DNA from 2 places in the Petrocella sp. genome. Region 1 is predicted to be linked to the other one. Evidence: predicted binding sites of a transcription regulator. Region 1 holds the regulator's gene; the other holds the start of a gene.

Region 1 (4,439 bases):
CCGTATACACGGCTTCTTGACAGAGTTGCTGATGGATACTCTCTATTTGCTCTTCGTGGCTGTGAATGTCCAATTCAGCTTTTTCAAGAAGGTTTTCTAGTCTTCGCCTTTCGGTTTTTTTTGCTTTATCGTCTAACCAGTTGGATTTGTTTTCTGTTGTTATCTCTGAAAGTATTGCTGTTTCTTCTGAATCATTTATGTCATGCTGTCTTAAGAATTCATCATAATCACCTAAATAGGTTTTGATTTTTTTTTCGGACAAATGCATGACTTTATGGGCGACACGATTGACAAAATAGCGATCGTGAGATATAAACAAGATCGTACCTTGATAACCGATTAACGCATTTTCTAGAACACTCTTTGAAATCAAATCCAAATGGTTAGTAGGCTCGTCCAAAATCAGGAAATTGGCTTCACTCAGCATGAGTTTAACTAAAGTTAAGCGTCCTTTTTCACCACCACTTAGCTTTGAAACATGCTTAAAAACATCATCACTCTTAAAAAGATAGGAAGCTAAGATGTTACGAATTTCTCCTTGCGTGAGTGTAGGGTAGGCGTCAGATATTTCCTCAATTAAGGTATTGTCTGAGTTTAACAATTGATGTTCTTGGTCGTAGTAGCCTATTTTAACTTTTGCACCAAGCTGAATCTGACCAGAATCGGCTTGCATAACTTTATTGATGATTTTAAAAAGGGTTGATTTACCTGATCCGTTATCACCAATGAGTGCAATATGCTCACCTTTTTTTATTTCGAACTGAATATGATCTAGAAGCTCTATACGATCAAAAGATTTACATAGGTCTATGACTTTCATAACATCATGCCCGCTTTCATAACGGGGTTTTAATTGAAGATGCATATCAGCCTGAACTTCCATAGGTCGGTCTAGACGTTCCACTTTTTCTAATAGTTTTTCACGGCTTTCAGCTCTTTTAGCAGACTTTTCTCGATTAAATGAACGTAACTTCTTAATGACATCTTCTTGTTGCTTTATGGTCTTTTGTTGTTGATCATAGTGTTTAGCTTGGATTTCTTTAATATGAGCCTTCTTTTTCATAAAATCAGAGAAATTGCCTTGGTATTCAATGGCTTTACCCATTTCAATCTCTATGGTTTTATTTACAATTTGATCAAGAAAAAAACGATCATGAGAGATGATAAATAAGGTACCTTTATAGGATTGCAAGAATCCCTCTAGCCAGCGAATGGCATCCATATCTAGATGGTTGGTTGGTTCATCTAACATAAGACAGTCGGGATTTAAGATGAGTTCTCTCGCAAGAGCCAGCCTTGTCTTCTGACCACCGGATAGTTTAGACACTTCAAGATCAAAGTCGTCTTGTGAGAAACCTAGACCTTTTAAAACACCTTTGATTAGACTTTCATATTGATAACCATCAATGGATTCAAAAAGATGACGTAATTTAGCATAATCTTCATTAAGTTTATCTAATAAATCAAGATCACCTTCATGAAGATGAATTTTTTCTTCTAAATCGGTAAGTTCATTTTTTATATGAACCAATTGCTCGTTGGCATTGTAAACAGTCTTGTAAAGGGACTGATTTGAATCGGATAATGCATTTTGCTTCAAATAGCCGAATGTTTTACCAGAAGCTTTATAGACAGAACCACGATCAGCTAAAAGTTCACCGGTAAGGATTCTGAAAAGCGTGGTTTTACCGGCACCGTTGATTCCAATGAGTGCTACTTTTTCGCCTTCATTGATAATGAAATTAATATCCTTTAATAAGGTATCTACGATAAATGATTTAGTAATATTTTTACAACTTAATATCATGATTGTATCCTTTCTTTATCTGTGTTTCGACATTATCATACCACTAATTAGAACCATTGAAAAGAAAAAGGAAAGTAAGGTACAAAATAAACAATATACTAATTAGAATTGACAGTTATTTAACAAATAGCTATAATGGTATTAAGATACGGAAGAATGGGGGCCATGATATGTCAGATAAGAGAATATCGACAGCAGTTATAAAAAGATTACCTAGATATTATAGATATCTTGGAGAACTACTTGAGAATGATATCGTTCGAATCTCCTCAAATGAACTAAGTCAACGTATGGATGTTACAGCTTCTCAAATCCGTCAGGATTTAAATAATTTCGGTGGGTTTGGTCAGCAAGGTTATGGGTATAATGTAAGTCACCTGTATAATGAGATTGCGAAGATTTTGGGGCTTGAGAATCACTATAGTGTGATTATAATAGGTTCCGGTAATTTAGGTCAGGCTTTAGCTAATTATACAGATTTTGAAAAGCGTGGTTTTGTTGTAAAAGGACTTTTTGATGTCAACCCAAGATTGGTAGGAATATCTGTTCGGGGTATGGATGTACAAGATATGGATCAACTTAAAGAGTTTGTTGTTGAAAATAACATTGATATAGCCATATTAACCGTCCCAAAAACCAAAGCACCTGCAATAGCCAATGATCTATGCGAATGGGGTATTAGAGGTATATGGAATTTTGCACCTGTTGATTTACAGATTAATAACTATGATGTGGTGGTTGAAAATGTTCACTTATCAGAAAGTCTGATGACTTTGTCTTATCGAATTAAGGATTCTGAGTAATAGTTTGAAATGTAATATACTTGTAATATATTCAATACTTAGTCAAGTTATAATAAGAGATAGGAAATGGTTTGAAGCTGATGGTACTTAGCTTAGAATTTTTTCTATCTTTTTTTACAAATATCTTAGCGTTCCTATTCTACAATGCAACCATCAAATACTATGTTAGGAGTTGTCATGATGGATAAAAAACCTCACATACAGATAAAGAAATCCGAACACATAGTCGTACTTGATCAAAATTGGCATAGTTTATTCACCGGTAAAAAACCATATAAAATAAAAACGTTAGAAAGCCAACTGAACAAACTATTAAAAGAACAGGGTAAGGTTAATACAGAATATAAAGCATACAAAGCTTTGAAAAAAAAGATGATGGATGACATCATTTCAGGTATGTCCCTTGCTTTTGACGATAAGCACGCAGAAGGCACAAAGGAACTGGAAAAAAAGCATAAGCATATTCAAGAGATTAATGGTAAGTTTGATGCCTATGAAAAGAGAAAACAAGAACTACCTCATGAAATAGAAAAAGTGAATCAAACCTTGCTTAAAGAAAGCATGATTATTTTCTATGAGCGTATGATACATAATAAAGAAAAGAAAAGAAGACTTGAATCTGAAATTCAGACCATACATGATAAAGTCAAAGAACTTGTTGGTAAAAAAGAAGATTTGGATGAAGAGAATACAAGGCTTTATGAATTCATACATGATTTAGCCGGTTTAGAAGTTATTGAACAATTGGATGCACATTACTTCGGAGGTGAAGAATGATTGTTGGCATAGGTAATGATATGATAGAAATAGAACGAATCCTTAAAGCAGTATCTAGGCCAAAATTTTTAATGAGATATTTTACAAAAGCGGAACTTAATCTATTTAGGGATAGAAAAATGAACCCATCTACCATTGCAGCAAATTTTTCTATCAAAGAAGCTGTAACCAAAGTCTTTGGGACAGGGTTTAGAGAGTTTGGTCTAAAAGATGTAGAAATATTAAGAAATGAACTTGGAAGACCCTATATTAAGTTGTACGGACAGGCAAAAGAGATGGAAAAGCAAATGGGAATCGACAAATGGCACATTACAGTTTCACATACGAAATCAATGGTTTCCGTTGTTGTATTGGGAGAGAAATATGATTGTAGCAAAGAGTAATCAAGTGGCACTGATGGATCAGACAACAATCAAAGATTATGCAATCCCTGGGATAGTTTTAATGGAGCATGCAGCTATGGCTGTGTGTGATGAGGTCCCTAAAAATCGCAAGTCAATACTGGTTGTGTGTGGCGTTGGCAATAATGGCGGAGATGGCTTTGCCATTGCCAGAATTTTGATTCAGAGGGGCGAAAAGGTAACAGTTCTTGGTGTTGGCAATCCCTTACATCTTAAAAATGATGCAAAAATTATGTACGATAGTTTAGCTCATATTGAAACCGGGCTTTTTTGGTATGAAGTTTGCAGTGAAAAAAAATTAGATCACTTATTTCAAAACTGTGATATTATTGTGGATGCTATTTTTGGTACAGGTTGCAATCGTGAGGTTTCTGAGGGTTATCTAGAAGTCATAGAGAGAATAAATAAAAAGAAGGCATATGTCATTAGTGTAGATATACCATCCGGTGTTAATAGTGATAATGGAAAAATCATGGGCGCGTGCGTAAAGGCAAGTTTGACGGTTACATTCACCTTACCAAAACTTGGCAATATCCTGTACCCAGGTGCAAAAGCAAGTGAACGACTCAAGGTTGTTGACATAGGGATACCGCAGAAAGTGTTGGAGGGTTTTGTTTTTGAATACGAAACCATTGATCAAGATACGATAAG
Region 2 (4,439 bases), on a different contig from region 1:
TCTCTAAAATAATGAATGGTACTAAGAACAGGATTCGGAGCTGTCTGGCCCAAGCCACACAGTGCTGAAACTTTGATGCTCTCGCCCAGTTCAATGAGTTTTTCAATATCACCTTCTACGCCATCGCCTGTCGTGATACGTTCTAAAATCTCAAGCATTCTTTTCGTGCCCAGTCTACATGGAACACATTTGCCACAAGATTCTTCTTGAACAAACTCCATAAAAAACTTAGCCACATCCACCATACAGTTATCTTCATCCATGATAATCAGGCCACCCGAACCCATGATGGCACCTTTTTCTATAAGTGAGTCATAGTCTACCGGTGTATTTAGAGACTCGCAAGTTAAACACCCACCGGAAGGTCCACCTGTTTGTGCTGCTTTGAAGTTTTTATCTTTTTTCAATCCACCGCAGATATCAAAGATGATATCACCTAGAGTCACACCCATCGGCACCTCTACCATACCTGAATTTCTAATTGCACCTGCAACAGCAAATATTTTCGTACCTTTACTTTTTTCTGTACCGTATTGTCTAAACCAATCTACACCATTTAACATTATCATGGGTATATTGGCTAAAGTTTCAACGTTATTGATAACCGTTGGCATGCCATAGAGACCTTTATCTGTAGGATAAGGAGGCTTCTGACTGGGTTCACCTCTCTTGCCTTCTATAGAGTGAAGCAGTGCGGTTTCTTCACCACAAACAAAAGCACCTGCTCCTGTCCTTATTTCAACATCAAATGAAAAATCACTGCTGAAAATATGTTCACCAAGCAAGCCTTCCTTTCTTGCCTGCTTAATTGCCACCTTCAGTCTTTCTACTGCCAAAGGATATTCTGCTCGAATATAGATAATACCGGTATTGGCACCTATAGCATAACCACCTATGGCCATACCTTCTATAATTGTATGAGGGTCACCTTCTAAAAGGCATCGATCCATAAAGGCACCTGGATCCCCTTCATCTGCATTACATATTATATACTTTTGATCACTGACTGATTTGTATGCGGCTTCCCATTTTAGTCCAGTTAAGTAACCACCACCGCCTCTACCTCTAAGTCCCGAGGCCATAATGATATCAATAACTTCCATCTGTGTTTTTTCTTTGATAATGTTATACAGGCTGTGGTAACCGTCGCTACCAATATACGCCTCTAAGCTATAGTAATCCATAACACCACAATTTTTCATGACACTTTTTTGCTGTTTGCTAAAGAAAGGTATGTCTTTTAAGTGTTCAAAAGTCTTGTCCAGCGTTTCATCATAATAACATTTTTCTGTTACAACTTGATTGCCTATCAAATGAGTTTTAACAATGTTCTCAATATCCTGTGGCACCAGCTTACAGTAATAAATATCATCTGGTAAAATATACAGGGATGGACCATAATCACAGGCACCAATGCATCCTGTCTGATTAATCTTCACCTTATCTTCAATACCAAATCTATTAAGACTTTCAAATAATGCCTGATAAATGGCTTCACATTTTGCTGATATACAACCGGCTCCAAAGCATACATTTATAATTCTTTCTTTCTCTTTGATCATCTTGTTATGATTAAATTTGATTCTGTTGAGCTCTTCAAAGGTTTTTATCATTATGCTTCACCACCTTCCAGATTTTCTAATATATCCAGAAGCTTATCCGGATTCACTTGCATATATAATTCTTCATTAATGGACATGGCGGGTGCTAATCCACAAGCACCCATACATCTTGTTATTTCCAAAGAATACTTAAGATCTTCCGTGGTTTCTCCAAGCTTAATTTTTAGTATTTTTTCAAGACGTTCTATAACTCTTTTACTACCTCTAACATAGCAAGCCGTGCCTAAACAAATTTTAATAACGTATTTGCCTTTTGGTACAGTTGTGAATAAACTGTAAAAGCTAACCACACCAGACACTCTTGATAAGGGTATGTCTAATTGATCTGCAATTAGTTCCTGGACTTCTATGGGCAGAAAACCGTATACATTCTGGGCCACATGAAGAATCTGAATCAGACTACCGGGATCATGATCATAATCTTCTATTACATCTTGAATAAACTTTAACTTCTCCTGTTCTGTCATCGCTTCACAATTACATGTTTTTTCTATCATCATTTAGCCCTCCATTCATTGCCTTTTCAACCATTATTCTCACTTTACCTCTGCTTTAGTTTAATCTGTGTCCATTATGCATGTCATTAGATCAGTCAAGTTCGAGTGGTTTTGATGCAACCGGATGTTGCGTTCTATCAGATGATGCTGTTAATTAATTAACTTATAAGTTAATTAATTAACAGATAATAAAGAGTTATCTTCTAATAAGTATAGCATATGTCATGCATTTTGTATATATGTCATATTTTTTAGTTATTATACTGTATTTTCCGAAGTTATTAGGTAAGCTTGATTATTGCTTCACTTCTCAAGAGAAAGAACTTATTATTGTGTCATAAAAATATCAAAAAAAGTAGTAACTCTAGGTTGATGCCTAAGTTACTACTTGTCTTACTCGTCTTTATATTAATTGGTAAGTATTTTTAGTTCTTCATCAATATCTTCTAATTGATCTTTGATCAATGCAATATTTCTTTCATATTCCTTAATTTTTGCTAAACGCTCCAATTTAAGATCTTCAAGTTCTTTGGTGGATGGTTTTGACAAAAGCTTCAACTCTGTTTCAACTTTGTCCAGGTTTAACTGATACTTTTCCCATGCTTTTTCAAGACTTGAGTCATAGTCGCCTACCTCCATGTACTTTTTAATACAGTTCATGTCATATACTATTCTACTTTTTTTCCTCAAGAGTTCTAGTCTTTTTTCCATATTCTTCTCCTCTCAATCTTTACTTATTGGATATTGTTCTTATACAGCCATTATAGCATGACGCTATAAAATTGTACATAGCTTATACATACTTATGTACTTTAAAAATACACAACCCTACTCCTTATATCGATCCTGGATTTCGTAAATACGATCAATGCCTTTAAAAAATGCCTCTACAACCTTTGGATCAAAATGTTTCCCAGATTCTTGTCGTATATAAATCAAGGCTTCTTCTGTTTTCCAAGCTTCTTTATAAGGTCTTTTGCTGGTTAAGGCATCAAAAACATCCGCTAATGCTGTTATTCTCGCAAATAAATTGGTCTCTATACCTACCAGTCCTCTAGGATATCCTTTTCCGTCCCATCTTTCGTGATGCTCTAAGGCAACAATTTTGGCGGTTCTAAGCAAGTCAGATTTATGGTCACCAATAATGGTCGCACCGATTATAGTATGTTTCTTAACAATTTCAAACTCTTCTTCTGTTAATTTTCCCGGCTTCTGAAGAATTGAATCCGGTACTCCAAGTTTGCCGATGTCATGCATAGGAGATACATTTCGTAATAGCTCTGCTTCACTTTCTGGAAATCCATAATGAAGCGCTATGGTTTTGCAAAATTCACTAACACGATAGATATGCATACCGGTTTCATTATCTCTAAACTCAGCTGCCATTCCTAGCCTTCGTATAATCTCAATTCGTGTTTCAGTTAGTTCCTTAGTTTTTTCTGCAACTTGAAATTCCAAGGCCTTGCTTTGACTGTATAGACTCAAATGTGTCTTAATCCTAGATAATACAATGGATGCACTAATAGGCTTTGTAATATAATCGACGGCGCCAATTTCTAAACCTCTTGCTTCATTAAAGGCGTCTCCTTTAGCTGATACAAATATAACGGGAATGCCTTTAGTAACCGGATTACTTTTTAATCTTTTACACACTTCATAACCATCCATATGTGGCATGACGATGTCTAGTAAAATAATATCCGGAGATGTTTTTTCAGCGATTTTTAACGCCATTGCACCGCTTTTGGCCACCTTAATATGGTAGGTTTCATTTAGGACACCTTCAAGGATTTCAATACTATCCGGTATGTCATCCACAATTAAGACCGTCTGCTTTTTATACATATACTTCACCCTAGCCTTTAACTCTTGAATTTTTCTTTAATTATTGTACTTGCTTCTTCAAACTCATAACTGTTGATATGATCAGTCAAATCTTTGAAGTCCTGATTAGGAAAATGCTTTCTTAGACTGTGTGTCATTTCCAAAAAGATTTTTTTGGCTCTTACATCATAAGCCTCTAGCATTTCATTTAATAATGGTAATTTTTCATAGAAAGCATTTTCTTCCATCGTCTCTTCTAAAACACTATCCTTCTTTAACTCAAGAAGTACTTCTTGAATCTCATCACAAACCAAGTAAAGTAGCTCTTCCAGTTCTTTAAGCTGATCATAATAATCTTTTTTTTGGTAAGCGTTATCTTTGATCATACGCTCTATAAGTTCAAAATGATGTTCCAATGTTGATGATCCTATGTGAGCCGAAAGTCCTTTTAGGGTATGAGCTGTACGAAATTTTTCCCCAATATTTCCAATATTAA

The links. Region 1 encodes Rex, which represses fermentation and respiration genes when NADH is low (regulators of the CRP and FNR family bind a similar motif). Its sites were predicted from a motif close to ATTGTTAANTANTTAACAAT; they were not measured.
Region 2: a site for Rex is predicted at 2,286-2,305, ahead of AC6F8J_RS13305 (NAD(P)H-dependent oxidoreductase subunit E). Genes of this name have one in related genera too.

The regions. Positions count from the first base shown of each region.
Region 1 covers NZ_JCBCDA010000066.1:4,039-8,477, reverse strand. Annotated here, with positions in the region: gene AC6F8J_RS07595 (ATP-binding cassette domain-containing protein) at 1-1,807, opposite strand, end outside; gene AC6F8J_RS07590 (redox-sensing transcriptional repressor Rex) at 1,978-2,610, shown strand; gene AC6F8J_RS07585 (hypothetical protein) at 2,791-3,387, shown strand; gene acpS (holo-ACP synthase) at 3,384-3,770, shown strand; gene AC6F8J_RS07575 (NAD(P)H-hydrate dehydratase) at 3,751-4,439, shown strand, end outside.
Region 2 covers NZ_JCBCDA010000113.1:104,416-108,854, forward strand. Annotated here, with positions in the region: gene AC6F8J_RS13300 (NADH-ubiquinone oxidoreductase-F iron-sulfur binding region domain-containing protein) at 1-1,613, opposite strand, end outside; gene AC6F8J_RS13305 (NAD(P)H-dependent oxidoreductase subunit E) at 1,613-2,119, opposite strand; gene AC6F8J_RS13310 (hypothetical protein) at 2,528-2,830, opposite strand; gene AC6F8J_RS13315 (HD domain-containing phosphohydrolase) at 2,948-3,964, opposite strand; gene AC6F8J_RS13320 (response regulator) at 3,982-4,439, opposite strand, start outside.